Regions from separate parts of the Simplicispira piscis genome, predicted to be linked through region 1. Evidence: predicted binding sites of a transcription regulator. Region 1 holds the regulator's gene; each other region holds the start of a gene.
The links. Region 1 encodes NrdR, which represses ribonucleotide reductase genes. Its sites were predicted from a motif close to CACNANATNTNGTG; they were not measured.
Positions count from the first base shown of each region.

Region 1 (5,604 bases):
AAAAATGCTCATGGGTGTGATCAGTTTCTACGACGTGGCCAAGGCTGTGGTGGACAGCCAGAACTTCGAGAACAAGATGCTCAAGGCCTACATCCGTGACTGGCCGGAAGAGGGTGCAAACGCGGCCTGACCTGGGGTCGGTGGGTGCCTGCTGGCCCGAAGGGTGCTGAGGCAGTTTTTGAAAATTTGAATGAAATTGGCCTGCAGCGCTTGATGGTAAAGCGCTAGTAGCTATTAAATCAATAGTGCGTTGTTGCAGAGCCAGCGGGCTGCCGCGCTCAGGGATAATCGTGCGCCATGAGCGGAAACACCTTCGGAACTCTTTTTTGCGTCACCAACTTTGGTGAATCCCACGGCCCGGCCATTGGCTGCGTGATCGACGGTTGCCCACCCGGCATGCTGCTGTCTGAATCCGACATCCAGGTCGACCTCGACCGTCGGCGACCCGGCACCAGTCGCCATGTCACGCAGCGCAACGAACCCGATGCGGTGGAGATTCTCTCCGGCGTGTACGAGGGCCGCACCACTGGCACGCCCATTGGTCTGCTGATTCGCAACCAGGACCAGCGCAGCAAGGACTATGGCGACATTCTGCAGACCTTTCGTCCTGGCCATGCCGACTACGCCTACTGGCACAAATACGGCCTGCGCGACCCGCGCGGAGGTGGGCGTTCATCCGCGCGCATGACGGCGCCTACCGTGGCAGCCGGTGCGGTCGCCCGCAAATGGCTGGCCGAAAAATACGGCACCCAATTGCGCGCCTGCATGACGCAGCTGGGTGAACTGGAGATTCCGTTTGAGAGCTGGGACCATGTGCCGAACAACCCCTTCTTTGCTCCTGTGCAGGACGTGGCCCGTTTTGAGGACTACATGGACGCGCTGCGCAAGGCAGGTGACTCGTGTGGCGCCCGCATCCGCGTGCAGGCCACGGGCGTGCCCGTGGGCCTGGGTGAGCCTTTGTACGACAAGCTCGACGCCGATATCGCTTACGCCATGATGGGCCTCAACGCTGTGAAAGGTGTGGAGATTGGCGCTGGTTTTGCCAGCGTGGCGCAGCGAGGCACGACACACGGCGATTCGCTCACGCCGGAGGGTTTTCGCAACAACAACGCGGGGGGCGTGCTTGGCGGCATCAGTACGGGGCAGGACATTGAGGTGAGCATGGCCATCAAGCCCACCAGTTCCATCATCAGCCCCCGCGAAACCATCGACATCCATGGCCAGAGCGCCGAGGTATCTACCCGCGGCCGCCACGACCCTTGTGTGGGCATCCGTGCTGCCCCCATTGCCGAGGCGCTGCTGGCCTTGGTGCTGATGGACCACGCACTGCGCCACCGTGCGCAGTGCGGAGATGTGGTGCAGGCGGTGCCGCCGATCAAGGCGTCGCTGGCTTAGCCGCAGGATTCAGCGCTTGCGCAGGATCACCAGAATGCGCAGCGGGTTGAAGCCCGTGACGAGGGCGGTGGCCAGCAGCACCAGTGCACCGCCCCACCAGATGCCCGGGCCCAGCGATTCGCCCAGGAAGAGGTGTCCCCAGGTCACACCGAACAGCGGAATCATGAAGGCCGAACTCATGGCCGCAACGGGTGATATCTGGCTCAGCACACGCAGATTGAGCCAGTAGGCCAAGCCCGAGGTGACCACGCCCATCACCAGCACCGCAGCCAGCGCCGGGGCGGTAAAGCGGGCCTGTGGCCAGTCCCAGGCGGCACCCGGCAGCAGCATGACCAGGGCCGTGGCGTGGATGCCGGCCGCAATCGCCAACGGGCTGATGCGCTGGGTGCTGCGCTTCATCCACGGCGTACATATCCCGTAGCAGGCTGCTGCGCCCACGCAGGCCAGGGCGGCCCACACCAGCTCGGGTGTGGGGTTGACGGGCCCCAGCCGAACGATGAATGCCACACCCAGAAAACCGAACAGGCAGCCCAGCCATTTGCGCAGGCTGAGGGTGTCCTCCTTCATCCAGGCTGAAGCCAGTACGCCAAAGGGAACGACCATGGTGTTGAGCAGCGAGCTGTACCCCGCAGGCAGCCGCAGCGCCGCCCAGGCATAGAGCAGGAAGGGCAGGGCCACGGTCATGATGCCCAGGCCAGTCAGCTCGCGCCAGTGCCGCCAGGGCCAGGGTTCGCGCGTGGCGCGCATGATGCCCGCCAAGGTCAGCGTTGCCAGGCCAATGCGCAGCGCCGCCGTGACGTTGGGTCCCAGCACGGGACTGGCCACACGGATGAACAGAAAGGATGCGCCCCACAGGGCGGACAGCAGCACAAGCTGCAGCAAATGGCGGGTTTTCACAGGTACGGCATTGTGCCGCTGGGTGGAGCGCTGTGCAGAGCTGCAAGCGACACCAATAATGGCTAAAAATGCCTCTATCGCTTTACAGATAAGTGCAAATAGCTATATTATTAATAGCAATTTTGACAATAAAAGGCGCTCACTGCCGCACTTCATCGACGAGGGTCTTGAACTCGTCAATGTCCTCGAAGCTGCGGTAGACGCTGGCATAGCGGATATAGGCCACCTTGTCGAGTTTCTTGAGTTCGCGCATCACCAGCTCGCCAATGCGGCTCGACGGAATTTCGCGCTGCCCGAGGTTGAGCAGGTTTTCCTCAATCCGTTCGATCGAAGAGTCCACCTGCGCCGTGCTGACCGGACGCTTGCGCAAGGCAATATTGAACGACCCCATGAGCTTGGCCCGAGCGTAGTCGGTGCGTCGGCCGTCTTTTTTGACCACGACGGGAAAGCTGACTTCAGGCCGCTCGTAGGTGGTAAAGCGTTTCTCGCAGGTGGCGCAACGTCGTCTGCGGCGGATGAAATCCCCGTCTTCAGACACCCGGGTCTCGACGACCTGGGTTTCATGGTGACTGCAGAAGGGGCATTTCATGGGTGTTCTCGGTGGTAGCGCCCGCCGCCCGGCGGAGCCGGTACATCCTTGGATCAGGAATCGTATCGGCGCCGATGGCGGGCCTGCCGGGGGAGGGTTAGCGGTAGACCGGGAAGCGCGCGGTCAAGGCGTTGACCTTGGCGCGCACAGCGGCGATGTGGGCTTCATCGCGCGGGTTGTCGAGCACGTCGGCCAGCAGATTGGCCGTCAGGCGTGCTTCTTCGTCCTTGAAACCGCGCGTGGTCATGGCAGGCGTGCCCACGCGGATGCCGCTGGTCACCATCGGCTTTTCCGGGTCGTTCGGAATAGCGTTCTTGTTGATGGTCATGTGGGCGCTGCCCAGAACGGTCTCGGCTTCCTTGCCGGTGATGCCCTTGGCGCGCAGGTCCACCAGCATGACGTGGCTTTCAGTGCGGCCACTGACGATGCGCAGGCCGCGCTGGGTCAGGGTTTCAGCGACGATCTGGGCGTTTTTCAACACCTGCTGCTGGTATACCTTGAATTCGGGCTGCAGCGCTTCCTTGAAAGCCACGGCCTTGGCGGCAATCACGTGCATCAGCGGGCCACCCTGCAGGCCAGGGAAGATGGCGCTGTTGATGGCTTTCTCGTGCTCGGCCTTCATCAAGATGATGCCGCCGCGCGGGCCGCGCAGGCTCTTGTGCGTGGTGGATGTGACGACGTCGGCGTGGGGTACGGGATTGGGGTAGATGCCAGCAGCGATCAGGCCAGCGTAGTGCGCCATGTCCACCATGAAGATCGCACCCACATCTTTGGCTACCTTGGCAAAGCGTGCGAAGTCGATGCGCAGGCTGTAGGCCGATGCGCCAGCGATGATGAGTTTGGGTTTGGTTTCGTGCGCCTTGCGCTCCATGGCGTCGTAGTCGAGCTCTTCTTTGGCGTCCAGGCCGTAAGAGACAACGTTGAACCACTTGCCGCTCATGTTCAGAGCCATGCCGTGCGTCAGGTGACCGCCTTCGGCCAGGCTCATACCCATGATGGTATCGCCAGGCTTCAAGAAAGCGAGGAACACGGCTTCGTTGGCCGAGGCGCCGCAGTGCGGCTGCACGTTGGCAGCGTCAGCGCCAAAAATCTGCTTGACGCGGTCGATGGCCAGCTGCTCAGCGACATCGACGTACTCGCAGCCACCGTAGTAGCGGCGGCCTGGGTAGCCTTCAGCGTATTTGTTGGTCAGCTGCGTGCCCTGGGCCCACATGACGGCAGGGGAGGCGTAGTTTTCGCTGGCGATGAGTTCGATGTGTTCTTCCTGGCGCTTGTTTTCGGCCTGGATGGCAGCAAAGAGTTCGGGGTCGGTCTGTTCGACAAGAAGGTTGCGGTGGTACATGGCAGTCCTATGAACTTGAGGTCCCTTGAGAGCAAGGGCTGCCCAGGCGAACGGCGGAACGCTGCGCACCCAGGTGCCTGCAGCGGCACGCTCCCCGGTGGTTCACAGTGGGCCAGGCCCCTGCAGGTTTCCACATCAGCGGCCGTCTCCTGTGGGAGAGAGCGCCTATCGCCAGTCGCGTACTCGGCTATTTTAACTGAGCCTGGGTCCTGGCGGAGTCAGACGGATGAAAGTGCCCGCAAACCGAGCGCCCACTGCTCAGAGATCCGAGGGCAAGAGCATGGCAACCTTGTCGCTGGGATTGCTCTGCGAAGGTGCTGCCACGGCTGGAACCGCCATAACGGGAGCCTGCGTGCTCAAAGTCGGCGGCGCAACAGGCATCCGGCGGCCACCTGCAACCTGGCTCAGTCGGAAGTGTTCTGCGAGTACTTTGGCGGCATAGCCTCCGTCGTCCGCCAGATTGGCGGCACCAACGTAGTAACGCAGCCCACCTTCAATGGAGCCGGCGCGAGCAATGCACTCCTGAAACACCTTAACGCCGACCCGCAGGTTAGTGATCGGATCGAAAGCCGCCAGGGTTCCGCCCACGCTTTCATACTTGTCGGTATGCACGCGCGTCATCACCTGCATCAACCCCTGGGCACCTACCGGGCTTTGAGCAAAGGGGTTAAAGCGCGACTCGATGGCCACGATCGCCAGAATCAGCGTCGGGTCGAGTTTGGTGCGGGCTCCCAGTTCATAGGCTTCGGCCACCAGCAAGCCCAGTGGCTCCGCTGCCACGCGGTATTTTTTGCTCAGCCAGAAGGCCACACGGGCCTGCTCGCGTGGCAGTTCCTGGGGGTTTATGGCCAGGGTGCGGTCGCTGGGCTCCAGCGGCTCCTCGGTCGGGCCGAGCAGCATTTCTTGCCGGTTTTGCAGCCAGTCCATCAACTGGGTTTCGCCTGCCAGGCGCAAATCGGCCCGGGCCGCTAGTGCGATCACTGCGAAGGCCAGGGCCAGACCCAGGAAGGCAAAACCGTTGTGGGTCATCTTCAGAAAACCGGTGGTCACATGGGCCGCAAAAGTGCGGGTGTTGTTGACCCATTGTTCTATCGCTGTCATAGCTTTCCTTTCTGCGGCGGGGTCTGGTAGCGAACGACCTTGGGGTCATCTGCCATGAAAAGAACCACGCCTGGATTGGTACGCCATCAAATTCGTGCCTGGCGTGTAGCACCTCGGTAGACCGATTTGACTTAGCCGGATTCGGCAGCGGATTGGGGTTTTCACTAGCTTTCGAGAAGCTGGCGGATTCTAAAAGCCGATTTAATGCCAAGTCAACACTATTAAATTGATTTTTAAGACATTTATATTGTTATGAATATGTTAAAAATCACAGATTCTC
Region 1 covers NZ_BAAGQN010000017.1:8,084-13,687, forward strand. Annotated here, with positions in the region: gene ACYVOC_RS12740 (CBS domain-containing protein) at 1-130, shown strand, start outside; gene aroC (chorismate synthase) at 298-1,395, shown strand; gene ACYVOC_RS12750 (DMT family transporter) at 1,405-2,292, opposite strand; gene nrdR (transcriptional regulator NrdR) at 2,432-2,881, opposite strand; gene glyA (serine hydroxymethyltransferase) at 2,979-4,223, opposite strand; ZMP/ZTP riboswitch at 4,257-4,412, opposite strand; gene ACYVOC_RS12765 (lytic transglycosylase domain-containing protein) at 4,482-5,324, opposite strand.

Region 2 (5,604 bases), on a different contig from region 1:
GCGGCGTTCTGGTGCGCCATCTGGTCGAGCTGGCCGACAAACTGGTTGACCTCGCCAATGCGCCCCCTTTGCTGGTGGACCTCGGTGGCGATGCTGGACATTCGGCCCGAGACGCTCTCGACCGCGGTGGCCACCTCGGCGGTGGTCTGGCCTGCGCGGCCCACCTGCTGTGTGCCCGAAGCCACCTTGGCCAGCGAGGTGTGGATGAGGGTGCTGATGTCCTTGGCGGCGGCGGCACTGCGCCCGGCCAGGGCGCGCACCTCGCTGGCCACCACGGCAAAGCCCCGGCCTTGTTCGCCCGCGCGGGCGGCTTCCACGGCGGCGTTGAGCGCCAGGATGTTCGTCTGGAACGCAATGCCGTCGATGATGGAAATGATGTCGGAGATCTTGTGCGAGGCCGCATCAATCTCGCGCATCGTCGAGACGACCTGCTCCATCTCGCTGCCGCTGCGCGCCGCCACGCTGCTGGTCTGCGTGGATATTTGCTGCGTTTCCTGCGCGCTGGCGGTGGTTTCCTGTACCGACGCGGTGAGCTGGGCAATGGACGCCAGCGCAGTCTCCAGCGTGCTGGCGGCGTCTTCGGTGCGGTCGCTCAGGTCCTGGCTGCCCTGGGCGATTTCGCCGCTGGCGTTGTTGATGTCGTCCGACGCCTGGCGCACCCCGGTGGCCAGCTCCAGCAGGTTCTGGCGCATGGTCTCCAGCGCGGTCAGCAGGCCGCCGATCTCGTCTTGGCGGTGCGTGTCGATGGGCTGCGAGAGGTCGTGCCGGGCCATGCGGCGGGTGGCCTCGACGGCTTCGCGCACGGCGGCGCGGGTGTCGCGCACCAGCCACCAGGCCAGGGCACTGCCAAACGCAAAGGCCACCAGCGCGCCGACGATGATCAGCACGCGCGCTGTGCGGGCATCGGCCGTGGCCAGCGCCGAGCTGGTGGCGTTGGCGGCGTCCTGCCAGTCGCTCAGGGCGTCCACGGCATTGCCCCAGGCCTGCTGGCGTGCGCTCCATTGCAAGGTGTCCTTGCCGTATTCGTTGCGCACCTGGAAGGCCATGGCCGCGTCGCCCCGCCCGGCGGTCAGTTGCTCGCCCAGCGCCAGCAGTTCGCGTGCGGCGGCGCCCGTGGTCTTGACGGGCGCCAGCAAAGCCAGCGCTGGGGTGTCGCCCGCCAGCAGGGTTTCCAGCTGCGCCTGCGCTGCGTCGTATTGGGCCAGCGTGCTGCGCGCCTGCGCCAGCACGGCGGGGCCGCCTTCGAGGTCGGTGTTGGCCAGATCGCCCAGCGTCTGCACATAACGCGAGACGCTGCGCCCCATCACATCCAGCGTTTGCGAGCGTGCGGCGCTGTGCACGGTGATGTCCTCCAGCGTGGCCGACAGCGCCTGCATGCGCAGCAGCGAGAGCACGGCCATGCCCAGCAGCAGCGCCAGAATCACACCAAAACCCAGCGAAAGCCGGGCCGCCAGGCTGCGCACAGAAATGAGTTGCATGCTTGTCCCTCCGTTGGAATATGTTGTCCGGATCACATCGCCGGACGCGCAGCCAAGGCTACGCCCCGCAAGGCAGAGCATCAACTGTGGCGTTCCTCAGTGGGCCAGTGGATGGCGGCGTACAAAGAATGGGGTAAAAGTGCTGTAAACGCTTATCCATCAATCGGTGGAAGCTATCAAAACAATAGTTTTACTTGAGCCCCAGGCGCCGCGCCAGCTTGTGCAGGTTGCTGGCGTCCAGGCCCAGCTGGCGTGCTGCGTTGGCCCAGTGGCCCTGGTGCTGCTCCAGGGCGGCCTGGATGCTTTGGCGCTGGCAGGTGTCGATGGCTTCGCGCAGCGTGCGGGCCGCAGGGGCCGCTGCGGGCAAGGCGGTGGGCGGCAAAGGTGCCGCAGCAGCGGGCAGTGCGCCCGCGCCCTGCAGGGCGTCCAGGTCGAGCACCTCGGGCTCCAGCGTCACGATGGCATGGCGGCTGGCGCCCCGGCTCAGGGTCTTGAGGGCGGCGCGGCTGATCACATGCTCGAGCTCGCGGATGTTGCCCGGCCAGTGGTAGCCGCGCAGCGCCGCCTGGGCCGCGCTGGACAGGCGCAGGCTGCGCAGCCCCAGGCGGGCGCGGTTCTGCTCCAGAAAGCGCCCGGCCAACAGCAGCACATCGCCCTCGCGTTCGCGCAGCGGCGGTATGGGCACGGGGTAGACCGAGAGGCGGTGGTACAGGTCGGCGCGGAAACTCCCGGCGGCCACCAGGTCGCGCAGGTGGCGGTTGGTGGCAGCCACCACGCGCACGTTGACGCGGCGGGGTTCGTCGGCGCCCAGGCGCTGGATTTCGCCGTTCTGCAGCGTGCGCAGCAGCTTGGCCTGCACGCTCAGGGGCAGCTCGCCCACTTCGTCGAGGAACAGTGTGCCGCCTTCGGCCGCCTCGAAGCGCCCGGGCCGGTCGGTGACCGCGCCCGAGAAGGCGCCCCGGCGGTGGCCGAACAGCTCGCTCTCGGCCAGCGATTCGGGCAGCGCGGCGCAGTTCACGTGCACCAGCGGCTTGTGCCGGCGCGGCGAGTGGCGGTGCAGCAGGCGCGCAAACAGCTCTTTGCCCACGCCGGTCTCGCCCAGCAGCAGCACCGGCAGGTCCGAGGTGGCGACCAGTTTCATCTCTTGCAGCAGGCGCGTCAGCACTTCGCTTTGGCCCAGGATTTCGCCCTCGTCCAGCGCGGCGCGCAGTGCGGGCTCGTCGGTGGCGTCGCCCGCATAGGGGCTGCCGGCGCGGCTCAGGGCCTGGTTCTCCTGCTCCAGGCGGGTCATGCGGATGGCGGCCTCAACGTGCACCGCGCACTGCGCCAGCGCAGCGCGTGCAGCGTCGTCAAAGGTGCCGGTCTGCAGCGCGTCGAGCGTCAGCACGCCCCAGGGGCGCCCGTCCATGCGCAGCGCCACGCCCATGCAGTCGTGCACTGGCAGGGGTTCGCCCACCAGGGCGTCGAGCAGGCCGTCGTAGGGGTCGGGCAAGGTGCTGTCGTGGTCGAAGCAGGTGACCTCGCTGCGTGCCAGCAGGGCCGCCAGGCGGGGGTGCTGGTGCACGGCAAAACGGCGGCCCAGTGATTCGCTCACCAGGCCATCGACCACCACCGGGCGCAGGTGTTCTTCTTCCAGCCGCAGCAGGGCCACGGCGCCGCAGCAAAAGTGTGCGCGCAGGCCGCCGATCAGGCGTTGCAGGCGCACGTTGGGCGGCAATTCGGTGGTCAGGTCGGCCAGCCAGGGGGCTTCAAAAAGGGTATTCATAACCCTTCGATGGTATCAATGACCATTGATTTGGAGGGTAAAGATAACCGCGATTGGTGTAAACCCTTGATTCTTATGGCGGCCTGGGCTGGCCCGAAGTGTGCAAAAGAGTAGCAGTCCACGGCGGCTTCATGCCTACGTGCCCCTGTTTTCATCACCCTTGGGAGCTTTCACCATGAACATCGACAAATTCAAGCACCAGCACGTCAACATTCTGGGCAGCATTGCCACGCTGCGCCGCCTGGCGCACGCGGGGGTAGCGCACAACGCCACCGAGATCGCCCGGCTGGTGGTGACCATGAGCTCCACCATCAAGCTGCACCTGGCGGTAGAAGACCAGGCCCTGTACCCAGCCCTGCAGCGCGGCAGCAATGCCGAACTGGCCCGCATGGGCCAGCAGTACCAGCGCGACATGGGCCCCATTGCCCAGGCCTATGAGGCCTTTGCCCGCCGCTGGAACCGGCCTGAGAGCGTGCGCCGCGACGAGCAGGGCTTTCGCGACGATGCCAACCAGGTGTTGCGCATGGTGCACGAACGCATGCAGCGCGAGAACCACGACTTCTACCCGCGCATCGAGGCGCTGTAAGCCGCGCCCAGCAAGGTGTTCCGGCCCGTTCCAGGCCCGCCTCGGCGCCTTGCCGTGGCGGGCTTGTTTGTTCTTCATCAAACTACCTGTAGTGTGTTGAATGTATTGTGAACGCTATATGTAGTGTTTTGCTGCATTCCAACGATGGAGACGCCCATGGATACCCCGGTCACCGCCTTGCCCCGCGAGGTCATCAAACGCAGCGCAGAGCGCGCCCCTTTTGACGCCCGCAAGATCCTCTCGGCCATTGAGCGTGCAGGCGCCGCCACCGGCGAATTTGCGGGCGACGAAGCCGCCCTGCTGGCCGCGCAGGTGGACAAGGTGCTCGTCCACCGCTTCCATGGCGAAGCGCCGGGCATCGAGCAGATCCAGGACGTGGTCGAGCAGACCCTGATCGCCGCCAACCACCTGGCCACCGCCCGCGCCTACATCGCCTACCGCGACCGCCACGCCACCTTGCGCGCCGACCACCAGACGCTGGTGAACGTGGAGTCCTCCATCAACGAATACCTCACCCGCGCCGACTGGCGCGTGAACGCCAACGCCAACCAGGGCTATTCGCTCGGTGGCCTGATCCTCAACGTGGCGGGCAAGGTCACGGCCAACTACTGGCTCTCGCACGTCTACACGCCAGAAATTGGCGAGGCGCACCGCAATGGCGACATCCACATCCACGACCTCGACATGCTCAGCGGCTACTGCGCGGGCTGGTCGCTGCGCACGTTGCTCAACGAAGGCCTGAACGGCGTGCCCGGCAAGGTCGAGGCCGGGCCACCCAAACACATGAGTTCCGCCGTGGGGCAGATCGTCAACTTCCTGGGAACGCTGCAAAACGAGTGGGCCGGCGCGCAGGCGTTTTCGTCGTTCGACACCTACATGGCGCCCTATGTGCGGGTCGATGCCATGAACTACGCCAGCGTGCGCCAGTGCATCCAGGAGCTGGTCTACAACCTCAACGTGCCGTCCCGCTGGGGCACGCAAACGCCGTTTACCAACCTCACCTTCGACTGGATTTGCCCCGACGACCTGCGCGAGCAGGTGCCGGTGATTGCGGGCAAGGAAATGCCGTTCTGCTATGGCGATCTGCAGGCCGAGATGGACCTCATCAACCGCGCCTACATCGACGTCATGACCACGGGCGACGCCAAGGGCCGCGTGTTCACCTTTCCCATCCCCACCTACAACATCACCAAAGACTTCCCGTGGGAGAGCGAGAACGCACAACTGCTGTTCGAGATGACCGCCAAGTACGGCCTGCCGTACTTCCAGAACTTCATCAACTCCGAGCTGGAGCCCAACATGGTGCGCTCCATGTGCTGTCGGCTGCAGCTGGATCTGCGTGAACTCTTGAAGCGCGGCAACGGCCTGTTTGGCAGCGCCGAGCAGACCGGCAGCCTGGGCGTGGTGACCATCAACTGCGCGCGGTTGGGCTATTTGCACGCAGGCGACGAGCCCGCGCTGCTGGCCGCGCTGGACCGCCTGCTCGAATTGGGCAAGCAGAGCCTGGAGATCAAACGCAAGCTGATCCAGCGCCTCATGGACCAGGGCCTGTTCCCCTACACCAAGCGCTACCTGGGCACGCTGCGCAACCACTTCAGCACGCTGGGCGTGAACGGCATCAACGAAATGGTGCGCAACTTCACCGGCGACGCGCACGACATCACCAGCGAGCGCGGCCACCAGCTGGCCGTGCGCCTGCTCGACCATGTGCGCGAACGCATGACGCAGTTCCAGGAGGAAACCGGCCACCTCTACAACCTGGAGGCCACGCCCGC
Region 2 covers NZ_BAAGQN010000019.1:5,181-10,784, reverse strand. Annotated here, with positions in the region: gene ACYVOC_RS14900 (methyl-accepting chemotaxis protein) at 1-1,478, opposite strand, end outside; gene norR (nitric oxide reductase transcriptional regulator NorR) at 1,669-3,243, opposite strand; gene ACYVOC_RS14890 (hemerythrin domain-containing protein) at 3,419-3,829, shown strand; gene ACYVOC_RS14885 (ribonucleoside triphosphate reductase) at 3,986-5,604, shown strand, end outside.
Region 2: the regulator NrdR is predicted to act here: its motif matches at 3,942-3,955, upstream of ACYVOC_RS14885 (ribonucleoside triphosphate reductase).

Region 3 (5,604 bases), on a different contig from region 1:
GAGCGCTGATAGATGAATCGGCGAGCGATGCAGAGAGCGGCGCCGATGCCGCCAAGCGGTGTTCTTGCAGACCGCCGTCGAAAAATCTTTGCGATGAGGATGTGACTTCTTCGTCCCAGTTCAGCATGGTTTTTCCAGTGTTCGGATTATGGAAGCAGCGCTGCAAAATGAAAAGCGCCTATGTGCTGCGCTGCGCTGTTTTGTTGCTTGAAAACACATGTGAGGTCGCCGTTGTATAGCGACCTGTGTACGCAGTGCTACTGACAGGCTTCGCACGAGGGATCGTCGATGGCGCAGAAGCGCACATCGCTGGCGGGCAACGTCTCTTGTGGCGTGCCCGGTGATGCCATGGCGCTATCGTCGCGGCCCGATGCAACGGCGTTGAGCTGGCGCGTGTTGACCGTGCTCATCTCGACATGGGTCGCGCTTTGTGTGCGCAGGTAGTAGGTGGTTTTGAGGCCACGCAGCCATGCGAGCTTGTAGGTCTCGTCGAGCTTCTTGCCAGACGCGCCCGCCATGTAGATGTTCAGGCTCTGCGCCTGGTCGATCCATTTCTGGCGACGCGATGCGGCCTCGACAAGCCAGCGTGGTTCCACCTCGAAAGCGGTGGAGTACAGGGATTTGATCTCTTGTGGCACACGGTCGATGGCGTGCAGTGAGCCTTTGAAATGCTTGAGGTCCATGACCATCACGTCATCCCATATTCCCAGGCGTTTGAGATCGCTCACCAGCTTGTGGTTGATCACCGTAAATTCGCCTGAGAGGTTGGACTTCACGGAGAGGTTGCCAAAGCAGGGCTCGATGGAAGCGTCCACACCCACGATGTTGGAGATCGTGGCCGTCGGTGCGATGGCTACGCAGTTGGAATTGCGCATGCCGTCCTTTGTAATCTTGTGGCGTAGCGCGTCCCAGTCGAGGGTGACCGAGCGATCGACTTCCACATGCCCTCCGCGTGCCTGGGCCAGCAGATCCAGCGAGTCGAGCGGCAGAATGCCCCGTTCCCACAGTGAGCCGCGGTAGCTGGAATAGCAACCCCGCTCGGCTGCGAGATCGGTCGAGGCCCAGTAGGCGTAGTAGCAGATGGCTTCCATGGAGCGGTCGGCAAACTCCACGGCTTCCTCACTGGCGTAGGGAATGCGTAGCTCGTACAGCGCGTCCTGGAACGCCATGAGGCCCAGGCCTACCGGACGGTGGCGTAGATTGGCATCACGCGCCTTTTTCACCGCGTAGTAGTTGATGTCGATGACGTTGTCGAGCATGCGCATGGCAATGCCCACGGTGCGGCGCAGCTTGGCGTGATCGAGCGCCAGTTGGCCATCCGCGTTGCGGATCAGATGGTTGAGCAGGTTGACCGAACCGAGGTTGCAGACGGCCGTTTCGCTGTCGCTGGTGTTGAGCGTGATCTCGGTGCACAGGTTGCTCGAATGCACCACGCCCACATGCTGCTGTGGCGAGCGCACATTGCAGGCATCCTTGAAGGTGATCCAGGGGTGCCCAGTCTCGAACAGCATGGTCAGCATCTTGCGCCACAGGTCGGTCGCCTGGATGGTTTTGCTGGGCTTGATCTCGCCACGGGCGGCCTTCGCTTCATAGGCCACGTAGGCTGTTTCGAATGCGCTGCCGAACAGATCGTGCAGGTCGGGGACATCGGAGGGGGAGAACAGCGTCCACTGGCCTTTTTCCAGCACACGGCGCATGAACAGGTCGGGAATCCAGTTGGCCGTGTTCATGTCGTGCGTGCGCCTGCGGTCGTCGCCGGTGTTCTTGCGCAGCTCCAGAAACTCCTCGATGTCCAGGTGCCAGGTCTCCAGGTAGGCGCACACAGCGCCTTTGCGCTTGCCGCCCTGGTTCACCGCGACGGCCGTGTCATTCACCACCTTGAGGAAAGGCACCACGCCTTGCGATTCGCCGTTCGTACCCTTGATGTGGCTGCCCAAGGCGCGCACGCGCGTCCAGTCGTTGCCCAGACCGCCGGCGTACTTGGACAGCAAGGCGTTTTCCTTGATGGATTCGTAGATGCCATCAAGATCGTCAGGCACCGTTGTCAGGTAGCAGCTCGACAGCTGGGAGCGCAGCGTGCCACTGTTGAACAAGGTGGGCGTGCTCGACATGAAGTCGAAGCGCGAGAGCACTTCATAAAATTCGATGGCGCGGGCTTCGCGGTCAATCTCGCCCAGCGCCAGCCCCATGGCCACACGCATGAAAAAGACCTGGGGCAGTTCAATGCGCGTCTTGCGCACGTGGAGGAAGTAGCGGTCATAGAGCGTTTGCAGGCCCAGGTAATCGAACTGCAGGTCGCGCCCGGCCTCAAGGGCCGCACCGAGGCGGGTCAGGTCGAACTGCAGCAGGCGTTCGTCAAGCAGCTGGTTCTCGACGCCTTTGCGGATGCATTGTGGAAAGTAGTCTGCATAGGCCTGCGCCATATCCCCTTGTGCCACTTCGCGGCCCAGCACTTCGCGGGAAATGGTGTGCAGCAGCAATCGGGCCGTGGCAAAGCTGTAGTCGGGGTCTTTCTCGATCAGCGTGCGTGCGGCCAGGATGGCGGCTTTGTGTACTTCTTCCAGCGGCACACCATCGTAGAGATTGCGCAGGGTTTCCTGCACGATGGGTTCAGCCTGGACATCAGTGCCCAGCCCCGCGCACGCGGACTCGATCAGGCCGCGCAAACGGTTCATGTCGAGTGCGACACGTTGGTCGCCATCGATGACATGCAGCGCCGGGGTGCTGGGCGCCTGGGTTTCGGTCTGGCGTGCGCGCTCCTGGGTGCGGCGTTCGCGGTACAGCACGTAGGCGCGAGCGACCTCGTGGTGTTCGCCGCGCATCAGGCACAGCTCCACCTGGTCTTGCACATCTTCAATGTGGAAGGTGCCGCCGCCCGGACGCGAACGCATGAGCGCGCGTACCACGGCCTGCGTGAGCTGATCCACCACCTCGCGCACGCTGGCCGAGGCTGCACCTTGGGTGCCGTGCACCGCCAGAAAGGCTTTCATCATGGCGACGGCAATCTTCTGCGGGACAAACGGCACCACGGCGCCGTTGCGCCGGAGGATCTGGTAGTGCGATAAGTCGGAGGCCGCCGCAGACAGGCGGGCTGGTGTGTGCGCCCCTGCAACAAGGGGCGCAATGGGCGTGGTGGAGATGGGGGTGGCAGCTTGCATGGCGTCCTCTCGTCGAAGGGGTGATAGAGGTCTCTGGCGCCCGAACAGGCCGCCGAAAGACGGGCGGTGAATTGATTGATGATAATCAATTTCACACTATAGGTGATGTGAAATTTAAATTAATACACTATATGTAGTGTATTTTTGGGCTGGAGATCGTACTGGCTGGGTTGCCGCAGGGGCGCAGGAAAACCGCCCCTGCGAGGTGCGGGGACGGCGCGGACGCCTTGATTCAGGCGTCCTGCTGCTATTTTTTTTGTAGGCCGGGGCGTATCAGCGCAGTGGCTGCAGGGTGTGGGCTGGGAAGCGGCGTGCATCCCACGCCAGCAGGCGCTGCAGTTGCGGCCACTGAAACCCTGGCCCTGGGTCGGCCTTGCGGCCGGGTGCGATGTGCTCGTGGCCTGCGATGTGGGCAATGGGATAGCGCTGTGCCAGGTCGGTACACAGCCGTGCCAGGGCGTTGTACTGGGCAGGTTCGAACGTTGCACCCTCCAGCCCTTCGAGCTCGATGCCGATCGAATCGTCGTTGCATTGGCTGCGTCCGCGGTATTGGGATGCCCCTGCATGCCAGGCGCGCTGGTCGCAATCGACAAACTGCCAGAGCGTGCCATCGCGCTCGATAAAGAAATGGGCTGAAACCTGCAGGCCCCGGATGCTCTGGTAGTAAGGGTGGGCGTCCCAGTCCAGGCGGTTCAGGAAAAGGTCTTGCACGGCCTGGCCGCCGTACTGGCCGGGCGGCAGGCTGATGGAATGCACTACGATCAGATCAATCTGCGCCTGTGCAGGTCGGGGGCCGTAGTTGGGCGAAGCCAAGTGCCGGGCGCTGCCGTGCCAGCCCTGCACCCAGACGGAAGGTGTCGGGGTTTCAGGATTCTGCGTCGGCGTTGTTGTCGTCATTGGGCGCGGTAATGTTCAGGCGCGCGATGCGGTAGCGGATCTGGCGCAGGCTGATGCCCAGTCGGGCCGCTGTGGCGGTGCGGTTGAAATGGGCTGCTTGCAGTGCGCGCACCAGAATGTCACGCTCCTGCTGGTCGAGCCAGGCCTGCAGGTCATGGGGAAGCTCGGCGGTGGTAGACGTGGGGGCCGGGTTGCCGGGGGTGATGGGGGGTGCTGCAGGGGTTGCATCGAAGGCACGGTCGGCAGCCGACGGGCCTGCGGCTTCCACCGTGAGCACATCGCCTTCGCTCAGCGCCACGGCGCGGTGCAGCAGGTTCTCCAGCTCGCGCACATTGCCGGGCAGGGCGTGGGTGGTGATGGCGGCCAGCGCTTGCGGGGTGAGCTGGGGCACGGGGCCTCCCGACTCCAGCGCAATGCGCGCCAGCAAAGCCTCGCACAGAGCGGGTAGGTCTTCGCGTCGCTCGCGCAGCGGGGGGATGAAAATTTCGATGACGTTGAGCCGATAGTACAAATCCTGCCGGAATCGTCCCGTCTGCACGGCCGAGGCCAGGTCGTGGTGCGTGGCGCTGACGATGCGTACATCCACGGTTTCTTCCTGGGTGGAGCCCAGCGGGCGCACGCTGCGCTCCTGGATGGCGCGCAACAGCTTGGACTGCATGGCCAGTGGCAGGTCCCCGATTTCGTCCAGAAACAGAGTGCCGCCCTGCGCGGCCTGAAAGTACCCCTGGCGGTCTTGCGTCGCGCCTGTATAGGAGCCCTTGCGGGCGCCGAAAAATTCGGCTTCCAGCAAATTTTCAGGGATGGCGCCGCAGTTGACGGCCACCAGGGGGCCGCTGGCGCGCTGGCTGCTGGCATGCAGGGCGCGGGCGATCAGCTCCTTGCCCGTACCCGACTCGCCCCGGATGAGCACGGGCGCCATGCCACGCGCCACCTTGGCCACACGCTGTTTGACGTTGCGCATGGCCTCGGACTCTCCCACCAGGCGGGCCATCGACAGGCTGCAAGGGACTCCGGAGTCGGTGGCGCCGTCGCGGGCGGGGCTGCTGCGGGTGCTGCGCGGCGGGGGAACCGCATCGCCCCCTTGCACCGCAGAGGCCACGACAGAGCGGAACTGCTTGAGATCGACCGGTTTGGTGAGGTAGTCGAAGGCGCCTGAACGCAGGGCTTCCACGGCATTTTCTGCAGAGCCGTAGGCCGTCATCACCACGCAGCGCTCGCGCCGCTGCTGGTCGCGCAGATCTTGCAGCAGTTCCATGCCAAAACCGTCGGGCAGGCGCATATCGCTGATGACCACGTCAAAGCGTTTGGCCTGCAGTTGCTGGCGCGCCTCGAGCAAAGTCGCGGCGGTGTCGACGCGGTAGCCCTCGCGCAACAGGGTCAACTCGTACAGGGTGCGCAGGTCGGGTTCGTCGTCGACCACCAGGATGGAGGCCGCAGGGGCATTTAGGGACATATCAAACCACAATGGTGTCAAACAGGGAGGCCGACTCTTGCAGCCGCCCGACCTGGCGGAAGCTCACTGTGAAGGCATTGCCCTCGATGTCGCCCC
Region 3 covers NZ_BAAGQN010000018.1:86,227-91,830, forward strand. Annotated here, with positions in the region: gene ACYVOC_RS13910 (ribonucleotide-diphosphate reductase subunit beta) at 1-127, opposite strand, end outside; gene ACYVOC_RS13915 (ribonucleoside-diphosphate reductase subunit alpha) at 258-3,158, opposite strand; gene ampD (1,6-anhydro-N-acetylmuramyl-L-alanine amidase AmpD) at 3,432-4,055, opposite strand; gene ACYVOC_RS13925 (sigma-54-dependent transcriptional regulator) at 4,024-5,508, opposite strand; gene ACYVOC_RS13930 (sensor histidine kinase) at 5,510-5,604, opposite strand, start outside.
Region 3: the regulator NrdR is predicted to act here: its motif matches at 3,284-3,297, upstream of ACYVOC_RS13915 (ribonucleoside-diphosphate reductase subunit alpha).